DNA from 3 places in the Saliniradius amylolyticus genome. Region 3 is predicted to be linked to each of the others. Evidence: predicted binding sites of a transcription regulator. Region 3 holds the regulator's gene; each other region holds the start of a gene.

Region 1 (5,785 bases), 2.5 Mb from region 3:
GGCTCCATCTTCTGACCGTCTTCTTCTTTGACGATAACCTCTGGGCGGGACACCGCCAGCTCATAGCCTTCACGGCGCATGTTCTCGATAAGAACACCCAGGTGAAGTTCTCCACGACCGGAAACGCGGAATTTATCCGGGTTTTCGGTTTCTTCTACGCGAAGGGCCACGTTGTGTTTCAGTTCCATCTCTAAACGTTCAAGGATCTGACGCGAGGTGACAAACTTACCGTCCTGGCCGGCAAAGGGTGAGGTGTTGACCTGGAAGGTCATGGTCACTGTTGGCTCATCCACGGTCAGTGGCGGCAGGCGATCCACCTGGTCTAAGTCACACACGGTATCTGAGATTTTTAGCTCACCCAGGCCGCTGATGGCAACAATATCCCCAGCTGAGGCCATTTCAGTTTCCATACGCTCAAGGCCCAGATACCCAAATACCTTACCGATTTTACCTTTACGCTCGGTGCCGTCGGCACTGGCGATGGTCACTTGCTGGTTGACCTTAACCTGACCCTGCTTGATACGGCCAATACCGATAACGCCCAGGTAGCTGGAATAATCCAACTGAGAGATCTGCATTTGCAGCGGACCTTCAGGGTTAGCATTGGGCGCGGAAACCTGCTCTACAATAGCCTCAAACAGTGGCGTCATATCACCGCCCTGTTCGCCATCGTCCATGCTGGCCCAGCCTTGCAGGGCCGACGCGTAAACCACTGGGAAATCCAGCTGTTCATCGGTTGCGCCCAGGTTGTCGAACAGGTCGAAGACCTGATCCATTACCCAGTCGGGACGTGCACCGGGGCGGTCAATCTTGTTGATAACCACAATAGGGTTCAGACCGTGCGCAAAGGCTTTCTGGGTTACAAAACGGGTTTGCGGCATGGGGCCATCGACCGCGTCTACCAGTAGCAATACCGAGTCGGCCATGGACATCACCCGCTCAACCTCACCACCAAAGTCGGCGTGTCCTGGAGTGTCCAGAATGTTAATGCGGTAATCTTGCCAGTTAATGGCAGTGTTTTTGGCCAGAATGGTAATACCACGCTCTTTTTCCAGATCGTTGGAGTCCATTACGCGCTCGTCGTGCTCGGAGCGTTCATCAAAGGTGCCGGACTGCTCTAGCAGCTTATCTACCAGGGTCGTCTTGCCGTGGTCAACGTGCGCGATAATGGCGATATTACGTAACTTGTTAATATCAGTGATTTTATTTGCAGATGTCATCAATAGGTGTCTCAGATTGCGGGACCAGACAGAGCGCCACCCGTTGGCGTTGCTGGCTTCATTGTGAAATTGGCCGCGATTATACAGCTTTTCTGATGAAAGAATAGGCGCTATTGAGGAGTGCACCATACCGAGTATCGAGAGTTTTGATTGCACCCTTTTGGATTTCAGCTAGTTTTAATGACGAGCAATGTTTCTTTCGCACAATAGTGGTGCAATAGTGACTTGTTATGGTGCATTTGTCGTTCGAGACGGTTCGGCAGTGAAACCGGAAAGTGGGTGAAAATGGGGCACCGGAGCGAGTTTTAGCGATCTGGCATGATTATCGCTTTGTTCCGTGCAGGTATTTTACGCCCATAGTCAGATTTAACCGGAGGACCCTGATGTCTATTGAGAAGGCTTTAGAGCTAATAAAAGAAAGCGAAGCAAAATTTGTCGATATGCGTTTTACCGATACCAAGGGTAAAGAGCAGCACGTTTCCATCCCTGCAAATCTGGTGGATGAAGAGTTTTTCGAAGAAGGTAAGATGTTTGACGGCTCCTCCATTTCAGGTTGGAAGGGCATCAATGAGTCTGACATGGTGCTACTGCCAGATCCCAGCACCGTGGTATTGGACCCCTTCGCCGAGGAAGTTCAGGTCAACGTAACCTGTGACATCGTCGAACCGTCTACCATGCAAGGTTATGAGCGGGACCCTCGCTCTGTGGCGCGTCGTGCAGAAGAATACCTGAAGTCGACCGGCATCGGTGACAGTGTATTGATTGGGCCCGAGCCTGAGTTCTTTATGTTCGACGATGTGCGTTTTCACACCGACATGGCCGGATCTTTCTACGAGGTCGACTCCATGGAAGCCAAGTGGAACTCTGGAGCCGAATACGATGGCGGTAACCAGGGCCACCGTCCCGGTGTGAAAGGTGGCTACTTCCCAGTACCTCCCGTAGATTCTGCCCACGATATCCGTTCAGCCATGTGTATGGTGATGGAAGAGATGGGTCTGCATATAGAGGCGCACCACCACGAGGTAGCGACCGCAGGGCAAAACGAGATCGCCTGCCGCTTCAATACGTTGGTGAAAAAAGCCGACGAGATTCAGATCTACAAGTATGTGGTTCACAATGTGGCGCATGCCTATGGCAAGACAGCAACCTTTATGCCTAAGCCTGTGGTCGGTGATAACGGCTCAGGTATGCATGTGCATCAGTCTATTTCCAAAGATGGTCAGAACATATTTGCCGGTGATAAGTATGCCGGTCTGTCGGAAGAAGCATTGTACTATGTGGGTGGAATCATCAAGCACGCTCGCGCTATCAATGCTTTCTCTAACGCTTCAACTAACTCGTACAAGCGTTTGGTTCCAGGTTTCGAAGCGCCAGTTATGCTGGCTTACTCAGCTCGTAACCGTTCTGCCTCTATTCGTATTCCTCATGTGAGCAGCGCGAAAGCACGCCGCATTGAGATCCGATTCCCTGACCCGACGGCCAACCCTTACCTGGCTTTCACTGCCATGCTGATGGCGGGTCTGGATGGTATTCAGAACAAGATTCACCCCGGTGATGCCATGGATAAGGACTTGTATGACCTGCCAGCTGAAGAAGCCAAAGAAATTCCAACTGTGGCCAGCTCGCTGGAAATGGCACTGGACGCTCTGGATGCAGATCGTGACTTCCTGACCTCCGGTGGTGTTATGTCTGACGATATGATCGATGCCTACATTGCACTGAAGCGCGAAGAAGTAGAAAAGCTCAACATGACCACACACCCTGTTGAGTTCGATATGTACTACAGCGTATAACTCGCTATAGCTAGGTACACACAACACGCAGAAAAGCCCGCAGTCGCGGGCTTTTTTTTATTCTCTGGCTGACTACACTAGTCAGTGAGTACTTTTTTAGAGGCGGTTATGCGCTTACTGAGTTTATTCATTTTGTTGCTGAGTTTGTCGGTGTCCGCAGGCACAGTGTATAAGGTCGTCAAAGAAGACGGCACCGTGGTTTATACCGACAAACCGGTAGCGGGTGCCGAGAAGGTTGGCTTACCAAAGGCTAATACCGCCGAGCCATTGGCTACGCCAAACCCTCGCTCTTCCGCCGATGTCGAAAAGACGAAGCGGAAAAAACGGCTTAAACCCGAGTATCAACTGACCATTACTCAGCCCCAAAATGAGGCGAATATCCGTAATAACGCGGGGAATCTCACCGTTATGGGGCATATGCAGCCCAAAGCAGCGGACGGTGAATTTCACTTATTGCTCGACGGGCAGGTCATTCATCGCGGTTCCAGCCCCCAGTTTGCGTTGGAGAATGTGGATCGTGGCGAACATCGGGTAAAAATTCAGTATGTTGGTCGTTCAGGCAAGATCCTTGCATCCTCACCCGAAAGGGTCTTTTATCTGCATCGTTTCTCGATTCTGCACCAGAATCAACAAAGCAACTAGCAAGTAACGCACCCTGTAGAATTCATGCTAAATTAGGATGCACAAAAATGGTGCATTCGGTTTGGAGAGGGCCATGATCCGTCAGGACAATTTGCTGAATCAGCTATCCACCACATTACTGGTGCTGGATGCACGTCTGACCGTGGTGTACGCCAACCCGGCGTCAGAAGGTTTTTTTGAGCAGAGCCGAAATCAACTGCGGGGACAGCCTCTGGAGCGATTGGTCTTACAATCGAGCCTGGAAACTCAGCGTCTGGAGGATGCCTTAGAACAACGCAGTAGCTTTTCCGATACTGAGGTCAAGATGACCCTGTTCGATGGTCGTCACTGTCTGGCTGAGATTACTGTCAGTAGCTTTAACGAACAGGAGCAGGAACTGCTGCTGTTGGAAATCAAACCCATCGACAGTCTGCGTCGGATTAGTAAGGAAAACCAGCAGTGGGCCCAGCAACAAGCCGCCAGAGAGCTGGTTCGTGGTATCGCTCATGAAATTAAGAACCCCTTAGGGGGTATAAGAGGTGCAGCGCAACTGTTACAGATGCAGTTGCAAGACCCGGAGTTAGGCGAATATACCGGCCTTATCGTAGAGCAATCAGACCGTTTGCGTAACCTGGTTGACCGTTTGTTGGGACCGAATCAGCCCCCCCAGTTCGATTGGCATAACTTGCATCAGGTATTAGAGAAGATCCGGACGCTGATCAGTGTGGATGACTTTGCCGACATTAAGCTGGTGCGCGACTATGACCCCAGTATTCCCGATATCTGGATGGATCAGGACAAAATCCAGCAGGCGGTGCTGAATATCGCCCGCAATAGTGCTCAGGCGCTGGAGGGACAAGGTCAGATTCGTTTTGTAACTCGTATTGAGCGAAATGTGGTGATCCACGGTCGCAATACCCCGCTATGCGCCCGTATTCAGATTATCGACAATGGCCCGGGCATCCCCGATGAACTAAAAGACACCCTGTTTTACCCTATGGTCAGTGGCAAGCAAGACGGTACCGGCCTTGGACTGTCCATCGCACAACATTTGATTGACCATCATAGAGGCAAGATCGAGGTGGAGTCTTGGCCGGGAGAAACCCAATTCACTATCTACCTGCCAATTGATAAGAGGGAGCCAAGTTAATGAGTGTTGCACCCGTTTGGATCGTTGACGACGACAGCTCCATCCGCTGGGTTTTACAGAAAGCTCTGCAAACCGCACAGATTCAGTGCGAAAGTTTTGAGAATCCGCAAGATTTGTTACTGCAGCTGCAAACCGAGCAGCAGCCGGAGGTGATTGTCTCCGACATTCGGATGCCGCAGATGGGAGGTATGGAATTGCTGCAAGAAGTGCATCAGCTGTATCCGAACCTACCCGTGATCATTATGACCGCTCACTCCGACCTCGACAGTGCGGTCAATGCCTATAAGAGCGGGGCGTTCGAGTATCTGCCAAAGCCCTTTGATATCGACGAGGCGGTTACTTTAGTGAAAAGAGGCTTGTCTCACGCCCGAGAACAGGCGTCTAAGAACGCGCCGCAGAAACCGCAACTGCAAACTGAGATCATCGGTGAAGCGCCCGCCATGCAGGAGGTGTTTCGCGCCATCGGCCGTTTGTCGCGTTCAAGTATAAGCGTTCTTATTAATGGTGAGTCGGGCACAGGTAAGGAACTGGTGGCTCACGCGCTACACAAACACAGTCCTCGCTCCGACAACCCCTTTATTGCTCTAAATATGGCGGCCATCCCCACAGATCTCATTGAATCGGAATTGTTCGGTCATGAGAAAGGCGCTTTCACCGGCGCGCAGGCCGCCCGAAAAGGACGCTTTGAGCAAGCCAATGGCGGGACACTGTTTTTGGATGAAATAGGTGATATGCCATTGGACGTGCAAACCCGGCTATTGCGGGTGCTGGCCGATGGTCAGTTCTATCGGGTGGGGGGACATCAGGCGGTGTCAGTGGATGTGCGGATTATTGCTGCCACTCACCAAAATTTGGAGCAGCGGGTGGCGGAGGGCCGCTTCCGTGAAGATTTGTTCCATCGCCTGAATGTAATTCGGGTCCATATTCCAAAACTCAGTGATCGTCGTGAAGATATCCCGCTCTTGGCGGAGCACTTTCTGTCCAGCGCCGCCAAAGAGCTG
Region 2 (5,785 bases), 2.2 Mb from region 3:
CAGATTCACCCGAGCGCCTTGCAATGACTGATAGGGCTTTTTACGCCTAAACTTAAAAGGCGTATCCACGCCTTCCAGCATCAGGGTATGCAGATACCAGTCGCCGTCCTCACGCTGCACATGGGAGATGACTCTGCGGTTCTCGCTATGGGTCAACTGGGGATGCTCAAGCAGTTTTTTCAGTTGTGGATCACTCATGGTCTGGTGCCTAAGGTCTGTTTATATTTCATAGACGGACTCTGAATTCAGGCCGGCGCGATGGCATCCACCAGCAACTGAGGGCTTACCCGCCCCCGGTAACGGTTAATATCGAGCTTATAAGCCAGCTGCACCTGCCGAATACGACGGTCCGGCCAGATGCGGGTATCCACATTAAACGCGATGCCATCGATAACCTTTCCCGACGCCGTACCAAGCTGCAATTTAAGGTGCTTATCGCCGACCAGTCGCTGCTCTACTACCTCGAACAGGCCATCAAACAGCGGTTCAGGAAAGCCTTGCCCCCAGGGGCCGGCCTGCTTTAGCTGCTCGGCAAATTCCAGCGACAGCTGCTCATCATTTAACTCACCGTCGCTTAGGATCTCGCCGGCGAGTGAGCGTCCGGACAACCACTCCCCGGCTACCTGAGCAAACACCGTTTTAAAGGCCTCAAACTGAGACACCGGCAGACTCAGACCAGCCGCCATGGCGTGACCACCGAACTTGCTGATAACACCGGGGTATCGATGACTGATCTCTTCCAGCAGGTCCCGGATATGCAGCCCCGGAATGGAGCGTGCCGAGCCTTTAAGAGTGTCATCATCCTGATGGGCAAATGCCACCGTGGGGCGAAAGTATTGCTCTTTGATACGCCCGGCAACAATGCCGATCACACCCTGGTGCCAGTCGCTCTGATACAGGGCAATACCATCTGGCAGAGTCTCTTCCTGCAATGCCAGCGAATCCAGTATGGCCACCGCTTCTTGCTTCATGCTGGCTTCGATGTCTTTGCGTTCCTGATTCAGACTGTCCAACTGTACCGCCATCTGGCGGGCCCGGCCAATGTCGTCAGCCAGCAGACACTCGATCCCCATCACCATATCGTCCAGTCGCCCTGCGGCGTTCAGCCGGGGACCTAAGACAAAGCCCAGATCCGAGGCCTGCAGGTCGGCCAGATTGCGGCCCGCCACCTCTACCATAGCCTGAATGCCCGGACGACAGCGTCCACTACGAATCCGCTGAAGGCCCTGGTGGACCAATACGCGATTGTTCTGATCCAGCATCACCACGTCGGCAATGGTCCCTAAGGCCACCAAATCCAAAAAGTCCGCCGGATTCGGCGCCTTCTGCTGTTCGAAATAGCCCTGCTGCTGCAGATGACGACACAAGGCCAGCATCAGGTAAAATGCCACCCCGACTCCCGCCAGGTGTTTCGACATAAACTCACAGCCCGGCTGGTTGGGATTAACGATAGCATCCGCCTCGGGGAGTTCTTCCGCCGGCAGGTGATGGTCGGTAACGATAAGATCCATGCCTAATTCACGAGTCCGGCGAGCTCCGGCCAGACAGGCAATGCCATTGTCCACTGTGATAATCAGCTCGGCACCATTTTGATGGGCCACCTCGACGATTTCCGGGCTCAGGCCATAACCAAAGTCAAAGCGATTGGGCACCAGATAATCCAGTGACTGAAAGCCCATCTGTTTCATCGCCAGAAGACACAGTGCCGTGCTGGTGGCACCGTCAGCATCAAAATCACCGACAATGATAATCTTGTGGTTCAACTCCAGTGCCTGACACAAGCGCTCCACCGCCGACGACAGACCATTGAGCCCATCGTAGTGCAACAACGATCTGGTACTGTGGTCCAGTTCAGAACTGTCCGTCACACCACGGCTGGCATAGATCTGTTGCAAGCGCCTGGAAAGGTTCGACAAATTTGGTAACGAATCGGGCACCGCCCGGCGCACGATATTCAGCGGCTCTGACACGAATTACGAACCCGAACCCTGTAATGCCTGTTCCAAACGCGCCGGTGGCTGATAGCCGGGGATCATGCTGCCATCATCCAGAATTAATGCTGGCGTGCCGTTAACACCAACCTTCTGGCCAAATTCATACTGCTGACGCACCTTATTTTCACAGCTGTTTGCTGGGATATTGTCACCCGCTTTAGCGGCGGTCAGCGTTGCTTTTGGCTCATCAGAACACCACACCGACACCATGTCTTTGTAGGTCTGTGTGTTCAAACCACCTCGTGGGAAAGCCAGATAGCGCACGGTAATGCCACGACGGTTATACTCGTCGATCTGGCTATGTAATTTACGGCAATAGCCACAGCTAATGTCTGTAAATACGGTAATTACATGACGTTCGTCGTCGGCTTTAAATTCAATCGTCGAATCCTGAAACTGTTCCAAACCTTCCAGACGGATTTCAGCCAACGCCTGTTCGGTCTCGTTCAAAAGTCCCTTGTTGATGTTATAGACCCGACCATGGATCAGATAACCTCCGTCAGTGCTGACGTAGAACAAGCCCCGACTGGTAACCGCCTGATACAACCCCTCAACCGGGGCAGGCTCTAAACTGGTTACCTTCATCCCTAACTGATCACTCAGGGTCGTTTTGAGCTGCTGCTCGGTGTCGGTTTCGGCCTCTACGGCGAAGGCACTGACTAGCGCGGCCAGCGTTAAACTTGCGATCCAATGTTTCATTCGAACTCTCTAAATTGATTAACTGTTTAATTTGACCCGCTGGTCATCGGAAAAGTTACATTGTATTGAGTCATGGTCTCGGTTTCCATGCCATTCGGTGCTGTTTATATCAGATCCCTCTAGCCTCTGGGGTGATGGTCACTCACCACCTGTTGTAAACGCTCATTAGCAATGTGCGTATATATCTGAGTAGTAGAAAGATCAGAGTGCCCCAGCAACATCTGTACGACACGCAGATCGGCACCGTGATTCAAAAGATGGGTCGCGAAAGCGTGCCGCAAGGTGTGCGGCGACAGACTGTCGTCTATCCCCACCTCTCTGGCATACCGCTTAATACGGTACCAAAAGGTCTGGCGAGTCATGGGCTGACCTCGACTGGAGGGAAACACAATATCGTCCTGCTTCTGCCCGAGTAGAACGGGTCGCGCCTCACGACAATAGCGCGTTAACCAGTCCACCGCGGATTCACCCAACGGTACCAGGCGGTCTTTATCCCCTTTGCCGGTAACCCTGACCATGCCTTGTGTCAGACTCACCATGGACAAGCGTAAGCCCACCAGTTCACTGACCCTGAGACCTGCCGCATACAGCACCTCCAACATGGCACGGTCGCGATGCTGTATCGGGTCACCGATATCCGGCGCTTCCAGCAAGGCATCCACCTGCTGTTCAGTTAATGTCTTAGGCAGAGCCTGAGCCAACTTTGGGTTGGTCAGGTGAGCGAGAGGGTCGTCCTCACGCACCTGATACTGCAGCTGATACTTCACTAAGGTTCGCACACTGGATAACATGCGTGCGGTGCTGCGCTCCGATAAGCCCGCATCATAGCGGCTGGCCAGGTACTGATTGATGCTCAAAGCGTCGAAGTTCCCCAACGTCTGGCTCTGGCTTTGCAGAAACAGAGCCAAACGCACCAGATCGCGCCGATAGGCCTGTACCGTATTATCACTTAAGCCTTTCTCCAGCCAGATGTAATTCTGAAACTCGGTGAGGGCTTCCCGATGAAAGCGGGATAGGGTCGAAGGAAAGGAAGAATCGGACGTGGACACGATAATCAGTTATCCCAAACAGTGGTGACATTCAGGATACCAACTTCCCCCCCTTAACGCATAAAAAAGAGGTGCCGAGGCACCTCAAAGAAGTCTGCGCTAAACAGCGCTTCTGACTCTCCCGGGATGGGAAACGATAACGCCTAAGAGTGGCGATAACGACGATACTCCGCCTGAGACAGAACACCGTCGCCGTTAATATCAAAGCGCGAGAAATCCCCGGCCAGTATCTGATCGGCCGACGCTTCCTGATAACTGATGACGCCGTCATTATCGGTATCCAACAACATAAAGCTTTGCGGCGTGGCCATGGCCACTGCGCTGATGACGAACGGTATCGAAAAAACTGCTTTTCTCACTGTCGCTCCTGATTATGACTGATAGGGAAACGAGGAAAAAGAAAGCCACGGACGGGGGATGAGCGGCCGTGGCTTATACCCAATGTTAGCTATTGAGGTAAGCTTCAACTTCCCCTTTGGAAAGGCGGCCATTACCGTCGGTATCGACCTTAGCAAAGTTGCTGGCTAACTCTTTCGACGCCGCCGCTTCCTGAGGACTGAGCGAACCGTCACCATTCGCATCCAACTGATCAAAGTTTATATTCCCAGCCAAAACACCCATGGCTGGCAGCAGCATCATTGTTGCAATACACTTTTTCATGATTTTCTCCTTTATACTTAGGTTGGGTCGGCACCCAATGTGCCACTATGACTCTCCCACTCCCTGTATCAACCTCCGTGCCAACCATGAAAAATCACTATTTATCAAATAGTTAAACTTTCAACTCAACGCTTCTACCGACCAGACTGTCGCCATACTGCGACCCTTACAGCCCGAAACAAACAAAAACCTTTAATTAACATGGGCTTACACTGTAATAGTCAGGCGACACTGTTAGATTTAAGTGAAATTAAAGCTTCGCCGCCCCCAGGTCACCGGATGCATAAGGCTGGATCTACAGCGGCAACGGCTTACAATACGCGCAAACCAATCAGTCTGACGATTATGACCGACACGGCACAAATTGGCTTATTTTACGGTTCCAGCACTTGCTACACCGAGATGGCGGCAGAAAAAATACAGGCCCAACTGGGTGAGGAACTGGTCGATATCCACAACATTAAGGATGTGCCCCTCAAAGACGCCGAGGGCTATGACATTCTGATCTTTGGTATCTCCACCTGGGATTTCGGCGAGTTGCAGGAAGACTGGGAGTCCAGTTGGGAGGATATTCGCGATCTCAATCTGGAGGGCAAGGTCGTTGCGCTTTATGGCCTGGGCGATCAAATCGGCTACACCGACTGGTTTCAGGATGCCTTAGGCATGTTGCATGACGAATTATCCATACTGGGTGTACACTTTATTGGTTATTGGCCCAACCAAGGTTATGAATTTGCCCAGTCGAAAGCACTGACCGAGGACGGCGACTATTTTGTCGGTCTGTCCCTGGATGACGAAAACCAGTTTGAGCAAACCGATGACCGCATCCAGCAATGGGTCAATCAATTGGTGGATGAGATGCAAAGCATTTAATCCGGTTAGTTAGCTGGTGCGTACCAACCGACTTTAACTCAGGAATGAACTATGACGGCTCCCATTGTCATTACTGGCGCCGCCCAACGGGTTGGGCTCTATTGCGCCCGGGCTCTCAATCAACAGGGCCAATCTGTGGTAATCAGCTACCGTCGCCATCGTCCATTGATTGAAGAACTTGAAGCCGAAGGCATCCACTGTATTCAGGCTGACTTTAGCAGCGAATCCGGCGTCAATGCCTTTGCCGATACCCTAAAGGCTAACTACGGAAGCCTCAGGGCTCTGGTCCATAACGCCTCGGACTGGCATGCCGACAGCGACGACAATCCAGGTCAGGTATTCGAGGCCATGATGGCCGTACACGCCAAGGCGCCCTTCCTGCTCAACCGGGCTCTTGCTCCGCTACTCAATGGGGATAAGGCAGACATAATCCATATGACTGACTTTGTCACCCAGATTGGCAGCACCAAGAATATGGCCTATGCCGCCAGTAAAGCAGCACTGGAAAAC
Region 3 (5,785 bases):
CCCATTTTCGGAATAGACTCACCCCTGAACAGAATATCGCCGGAGTCCGGCTTCAGCTGCCCGCCAATAAGCTTCAGGAGCGTGGTTTTACCTATACCACTGGGCCCCATGATGGCCGTCGTTTTGCCCTGCGGAATCCGCAGTGAGACCTTGTTATAGATCTGACGATCGGCGCGGGAAAAGCAGAGATCTTCGATTGTGATTAAATCATCCATTGTTAGCCCAGTTTATTTCCTGCGATTGTGCCAAACTGCCACCTGGCCGGTATTCTACGTGTTCTCTATGTGGTTGTACAAAATCAAAAAGTAACCAGATGTATCCGATTTTTACGATCGATTACGCCCATATGGTAAACGATAGTGTTTACATTTTACAATACTGGCATTCACCACGGCCAACACATAGGCAAGGACGGCAATTTCTGCGACAATGACTTATCTCACATTTTGTCCGGACCGCTTGGCAGCCTTCGGAGTAACAAGATCTTATGGCAGTGATACAGACCCCTTATCAAAGCATTGAGAGTCAATTACTGGAACAGTGCCGTCATTTACGTCTGCTTGCCTTCGATGTGGACGGTATTTTTTCCGATGGCCGTATCTATCTGGGCAATAATGGCGAAGAGCTCAAGAGCTTTCATACTCTGGATGGTTACGGCATTAAGAGTCTGCTCAAACAGGGCTTGGTAGTGGCGGTGATCACGGGTCGCCGCTCCGGGCTGGTGCAGCAACGCATGCAGTCGCTCGGCGTGGAACATATTATTCAGGGCGAAGAAAACAAAGGGGCGGCGTTGAGAGAACTCATTACCAACTTGGATCTCCAACCTGAGCAAGTAGCCAGTATGGGCGACGACATGCCGGATTTGCCCATGTTTGAACTGAGCGGCCTGAGTTTCAGCGTCCCTGGCGCTCATCCTCTGGTTCAACAGCAAGCCGATTATATTACCCTGCGCCAGGGAGGCTATGGCGCCGTGCGCGAAATCTGCGACCTGGTGCTACAAGCCTTGGGACAGTTACATCAGATTCAGGGTAGCAGCGTATGAGTCGTATTAGCCTGAGCATTATTCTGCTGTTCTTGCTGGTTGTGCTCACCGCAAGTCTGGGATGGTTTACCGATACCGGTCCCCGCCCTAAGCAAACTCGGGAGGATTATCTGCGTCCCAATTACGAAGCCAGTCGTATGCAAACCCGGCTTTACGATGCCAGTGGGCAGCTAACCCATCGCATCGACGCTCAGAAAATGGAGCACTATGACGCACTGGGCTTTACCCTGTTCCAGCAACCGGACTACTGGCTTTATGATGGTCAGCTCACCCAGCCCTGGCACATTCAGGCCGAACAGGCCACTTTGCATAGCGATCAACGATTGCAACTGGATGGTCAGGTGGATGTGACTAATGCCGCAGAGGATAGCTTTGTGAGGCGTATAGAGACCGAGTTTATGCAGATAGATTTAAAGGACAAACTGATGCACTCTGATCAACCAGTGCTGATCAGTGGCGAAAGCTATCAGATTAAAAGTAATGGTATGAGCGGCGATATCCGCGATAAAGCGTTCGAGTTATTAGATCATGTACAAACCCAATATGATACCCAGCCTTAAACACAACCTGTTGTTATGCCTACTGGCTTGTGGCGGCGCTCAGGCCACCGAAGGCGACTTTCAACAACCGATACAGGTGAGCTCCGGTTCCCAGTTTGTGGACGGCAAAAACAAAACTTCAGTATTTAAAGACAATGTTCGAATCGAACAAGGGTCACTGCTGATCCAAGCCGACGAAGTTGAAGTGATCGCCAGCGAAGGCAAGGGCAAGGAAGTTTTTATTGCCACAGGCAACCCCACAACCTACTCCCAGCTTATGGAAGATGGCAGTCGCATCTCAGCATCAGCACAGCGGATCCAGTATCGGGTCAATGGTCGCCAGATCGCTCTGGAAGGCCAGGCCCAGTTCCAGCAAGACAACAGCATGGTCAAGGGTGACAGGATCATCTTTGACATGGATGCCGAGCAACTTCTGGCTGAGGGCAGCAAGCAGGGTGAAGAGCGGGTCACTACGGTCTTCCAACCGGAGGAAAAAGCCGCCGGTAACGACAACCAAAACCAGAAAGAGCCACAGGAACCTTGAGCCCATGCCTACGTTAAGCGCGGCCAACTTGGCCAAATCTTACAAAAACCGTCAGGTGGTCAGGGATGTCAGTTTAAGCGTCTCCACCGGCCAAATTGTCGGACTGCTGGGGCCAAATGGTGCCGGTAAAACCACCACTTTTTATATGATTGTCGGCTTGGTGCCTCTGAACAAAGGCCAAATCCGCATCGACGATGACGACCTGACCCTGGAACCCATGCACGTGCGAGCGCGCAAAGGCATCGGCTACTTGCCTCAGGAATCATCCATCTTTCGTAAGCTGACGGTACACCAGAATCTGATGGCAATCCTCGAGACCCGTAAAGATCTGGATAAAGATCAGCGCGAAGCCCTGGCCGACGAACTGCTGGATGAATTTAACGTCAATCACATTCGTAATAGTCTGGGTATGAGCCTGTCCGGCGGTGAGCGCCGACGGGTTGAGATAGCCCGCGCCCTGGCCGCCAACCCCAGATTTATACTGTTGGATGAACCCTTCGCCGGTGTGGACCCTATCTCGGTCAGCGACATCAAGAAGATCATTCATCACCTCAGAGACCGAGGGATTGGGGTTCTCATTACCGACCATAATGTGCGCGAAACTTTGGATGTGTGTGAAAACGCCTATATTGTCAGCCACGGCGAACTCATTGCTCAGGGCAGCGCCGAAGAAGTACTGAATAACAAGCAAGTCAGAGATGTATACCTGGGCGAACAATTCAGGCTATAGTTAGTCTGTAAAAACGAAAAAATAGCCCCATAACAATACACAGGTTTACGGAATTACGAATCATCCATGAAGCCGTCGTTACAGCTAAAATTCAGCCAACAACTGACTATGACCCCACAGTTGCAACAGGCCATTCGCCTGCTGCAGCTCTCAACGCTGGATCTGCAACAGGAGATTCAGGAAGCGCTGGATTCAAACCCGCTATTGGAAGCCGAAGATGGTATGGGTGAGCAGAGCCTGGAAGACCAGGCCGAAAGTCGGCAAAAAGACTCCGACAACGTGGATACCAACGAGGCCCTGAAAAGTCAGGAGATGCCCGATGACCTGCCCATGGATACCACCTGGGACGAATACTACAGTGCTACGCCTGCCCCCGTTTCGTCGGCTCCAGTGGGCGGTGATGATACCGTCTATCAGGGGGAAACCAGCGACAGCATTCAGGACCATTTGCTGTGGCAAATGCGCCTGAGCCATTTTAGCGACACCGATACCAGTATCGCGACGGCGATCATCGATGCCATTGACGATACCGGCTACCTGACCCTCTCTGCCGAAGACATCCTCGACAGCCTGAATGATGATGAGGTGGATCTGGATGAGGTGGAGTGCGTGCTGAAACGAATTCAGCGTTTCGATCCTGTCGGCATTGGCGCCCGCACCGTACCCGAATGCCTGTTGGTCCAGCTAAGTCAGTTTGCGCCCGATACACCCTACCTGGAACAGGCGAAGGCCATTATTCTTGAGCACAGTGAACTGTTAGGCAGTAAGGACTATCGCACCCTGATGCGCAAAACCCGCTTGAAGGAGGATGATCTGCGTGAGGTGATGCGCCTGCTGCAAACCTTGAATCCCAGGCCGGCCAGTGCCGTAGTGCAAAATCAGCCCGAATATGTGATTCCGGATGTCGCCGTCAACAAAAAGAACGGCCGCTGGGTGGTAGAGCTAAACCCCGACAGTCTTCCCAAACTGAGCGTCAATCAGCAATACGCGGCCATGAGCCGAAATGCCAAAAACGCTAGCGACAGCCAGTTTATAAAGTCCCACATGCAGGAAGCCAAGTGGTTTATCAAGAGCCTGGAGAGCCGCAACGACACCCTCCTCAAGGTGGCCAGCTGTATTGTTCAGCATCAGCAAGGCTTCTTCGAACATGGCCCTGAAGCCATGAAACCATTGGTACTTAATGATGTCGCAGAAATGGTGGACATGCATGAATCCACCATCTCGCGGGTAACAACTCAAAAATACATGCATACGCCCAGAGGCATCTTTGAGCTTAAGTACTTTTTCTCCAGTCACGTGGCCACAGAGACCGGCGGCGAATGCTCGTCCACCGCTATTCGGGCCTTGATCAAGAAATTGGTGGCAGCAGAAAACCCTGCCAAACCATTGAGTGACAGCAAGATTGCGCAATTGTTGGCCGAACAGGGCATTGTGGTAGCCCGGCGGACAATCGCAAAATACCGGGAGTCATTACTGATCCCATCCTCAAACCAACGAAAGAGTCTGGTCTGACAGACTCACCGATAGAAGGAAGAGGCATTATGCAAATCAACCTTACTGGTCATCACGTTGACATCACCGACGCCCTTCGTGACTATGTGGATAGTAAGTTCACCAAACTTGAGCGACACTTCGACCACATCAATAATGTCCACGTTATTCTTAACGTTGAAAAACTGACGCAAAAAGCTGAAGCAACCCTGCACCTGAAAGGGGGCGAGGTGTTTGCCGATGCATCCGACTCCAATATGTATGCGGCCATTGATGGCCTGATCGACAAGCTTGACCGACAGGTGATAAAGCACAAGGAAAAAATGAAACGTCACTAATCAACCGAATGTAGTGTGACATGAACATAAAAGACCTTTTACCCCCTGAGTGCACCCTGTGTCGCACTCAGGGTTCCAGTAAGAAACGAATTCTACAAACCATTAGCGATATTGCGGTCGACTACTTGCCCGGCTTAGAGGAAGACGACGTCCTCGGCAGCCTGATTTGCCGGGAGAAGATGGGCAGTACCGGCATCGGCAATGGCATCGCCATCCCCCATGGGCGTCTGTCCGGGCTGACCAAGGTGCTGGCGATTTTGGTCACCACAGACAGCCCCATCAGTTATGACGCTGTTGATGATAAGCCTGTAGATATTTTCCTGGCTCTGCTGGTACCCGAAGACCAGGCCGAAGGCCATCTGCAGACTCTGGCCGCCATCGCTAGTCGATTGAACGATAAAGGCGTGGTGCAAAAGCTGCGTCAGGCCCACTCTGATCAGGAACTCTACGAGGCGATTACTTGAAACTTATTATCATCAGTGGCCGCTCTGGCTCAGGCAAGTCTATCGTTTTGAGGGCACTGGAAGATCTGGGCTACTACTGCGTGGATAACATTCCAGTAAACCTGCTACCCACCCTGACCCATACTGTGGTGGACGAATACGACCAGGTAGCCGTATCCATCGATGTGCGCAACCTGCCTAAAAACCCCGATGATTTGGTAGAAATTCTGGATTATCTTCCGGCCAGTTGGGAACTGACCATTCTCTATCTGGATGCCAGCGATGACGTGCTGGTAAAACGCTTTAGCGAAACCCGGCGCTTGCACCCCTTATCCAAAAATAGCATATCCCTGACCGACGCCATTCAGACGGAGAAAGATCTCTTAGTTCCCATTACCGAACGCGCCGACCTCTATATCGATACGGGCGAGTTAACTGTCCACCAGCTGGCCGAACTGGTACGGGAGAGAATTCTGGGCAAGAAAAGCTCACGGTTGGTACTGGTGTTTGAATCTTTCGGCTTTAAGCACGGTATTCCCAAGGACGCCGATTATGTCTTCGACGCCCGTTTTCTGCCCAATCCCCACTGGGAACCCGACCTTAAGCCTTTGACCGGAAAAGACCCTGAAGTAGAGGCTTTCCTGGGCGGCGAAACCAT

Evidence for each region. Region 3 encodes sigma-54, which starts transcription at its own class of promoters, with help from an activator protein. Its sites were predicted from a motif close to GTTGGCACGNNNNTNGNNT; they were not measured.
Region 1: glnA (glutamate--ammonia ligase) is a predicted target of sigma-54. The motif match lies at 1,533-1,551, and genes of this name have one in related genera.
Region 2: HMF8227_RS02550 (EF-hand domain-containing protein) is a predicted target of sigma-54. The motif match lies at 4,469-4,487, and genes of this name have one in related genera.

Annotation. Positions count from the first base shown of each region.
Region 1 is NZ_CP029347.1:134,861-140,645, forward strand. It holds gene typA (translational GTPase TypA) at 1-1,220, opposite strand, end outside; gene glnA (glutamate--ammonia ligase) at 1,604-3,013, shown strand; gene HMF8227_RS00715 (DUF4124 domain-containing protein) at 3,122-3,655, shown strand; gene glnL (nitrogen regulation protein NR(II)) at 3,729-4,784, shown strand; gene glnG (nitrogen regulation protein NR(I)) at 4,784-5,785, shown strand, end outside.
Region 2 is NZ_CP029347.1:505,855-511,639, reverse strand. It holds gene HMF8227_RS02575 (hypothetical protein) at 1-198, opposite strand, end outside; gene recJ (single-stranded-DNA-specific exonuclease RecJ) at 246-1,970, opposite strand; gene dsbC (bifunctional protein-disulfide isomerase/oxidoreductase DsbC) at 1,974-2,693, opposite strand; gene xerD (site-specific tyrosine recombinase XerD) at 2,813-3,745, opposite strand; gene HMF8227_RS15010 (EF-hand domain-containing protein) at 3,886-4,101, opposite strand; gene HMF8227_RS02550 (EF-hand domain-containing protein) at 4,187-4,402, opposite strand; gene fldB (flavodoxin FldB) at 4,748-5,275, shown strand; gene folM (dihydromonapterin reductase) at 5,327-5,785, shown strand, end outside.
Region 3 is NZ_CP029347.1:2,655,902-2,661,686, forward strand. It holds gene HMF8227_RS12460 (ATP-binding cassette domain-containing protein) at 1-215, opposite strand, end outside; gene kdsC (3-deoxy-manno-octulosonate-8-phosphatase KdsC) at 488-1,042, shown strand; gene lptC (LPS export ABC transporter periplasmic protein LptC) at 1,039-1,602, shown strand; gene lptA (lipopolysaccharide transport periplasmic protein LptA) at 1,571-2,125, shown strand; gene lptB (LPS export ABC transporter ATP-binding protein) at 2,130-2,855, shown strand; gene HMF8227_RS12485 (RNA polymerase factor sigma-54) at 2,922-4,367, shown strand; gene hpf (ribosome hibernation promoting factor) at 4,397-4,684, shown strand; gene ptsN (PTS IIA-like nitrogen regulatory protein PtsN) at 4,705-5,148, shown strand; gene rapZ (RNase adapter RapZ) at 5,145-5,785, shown strand, end outside.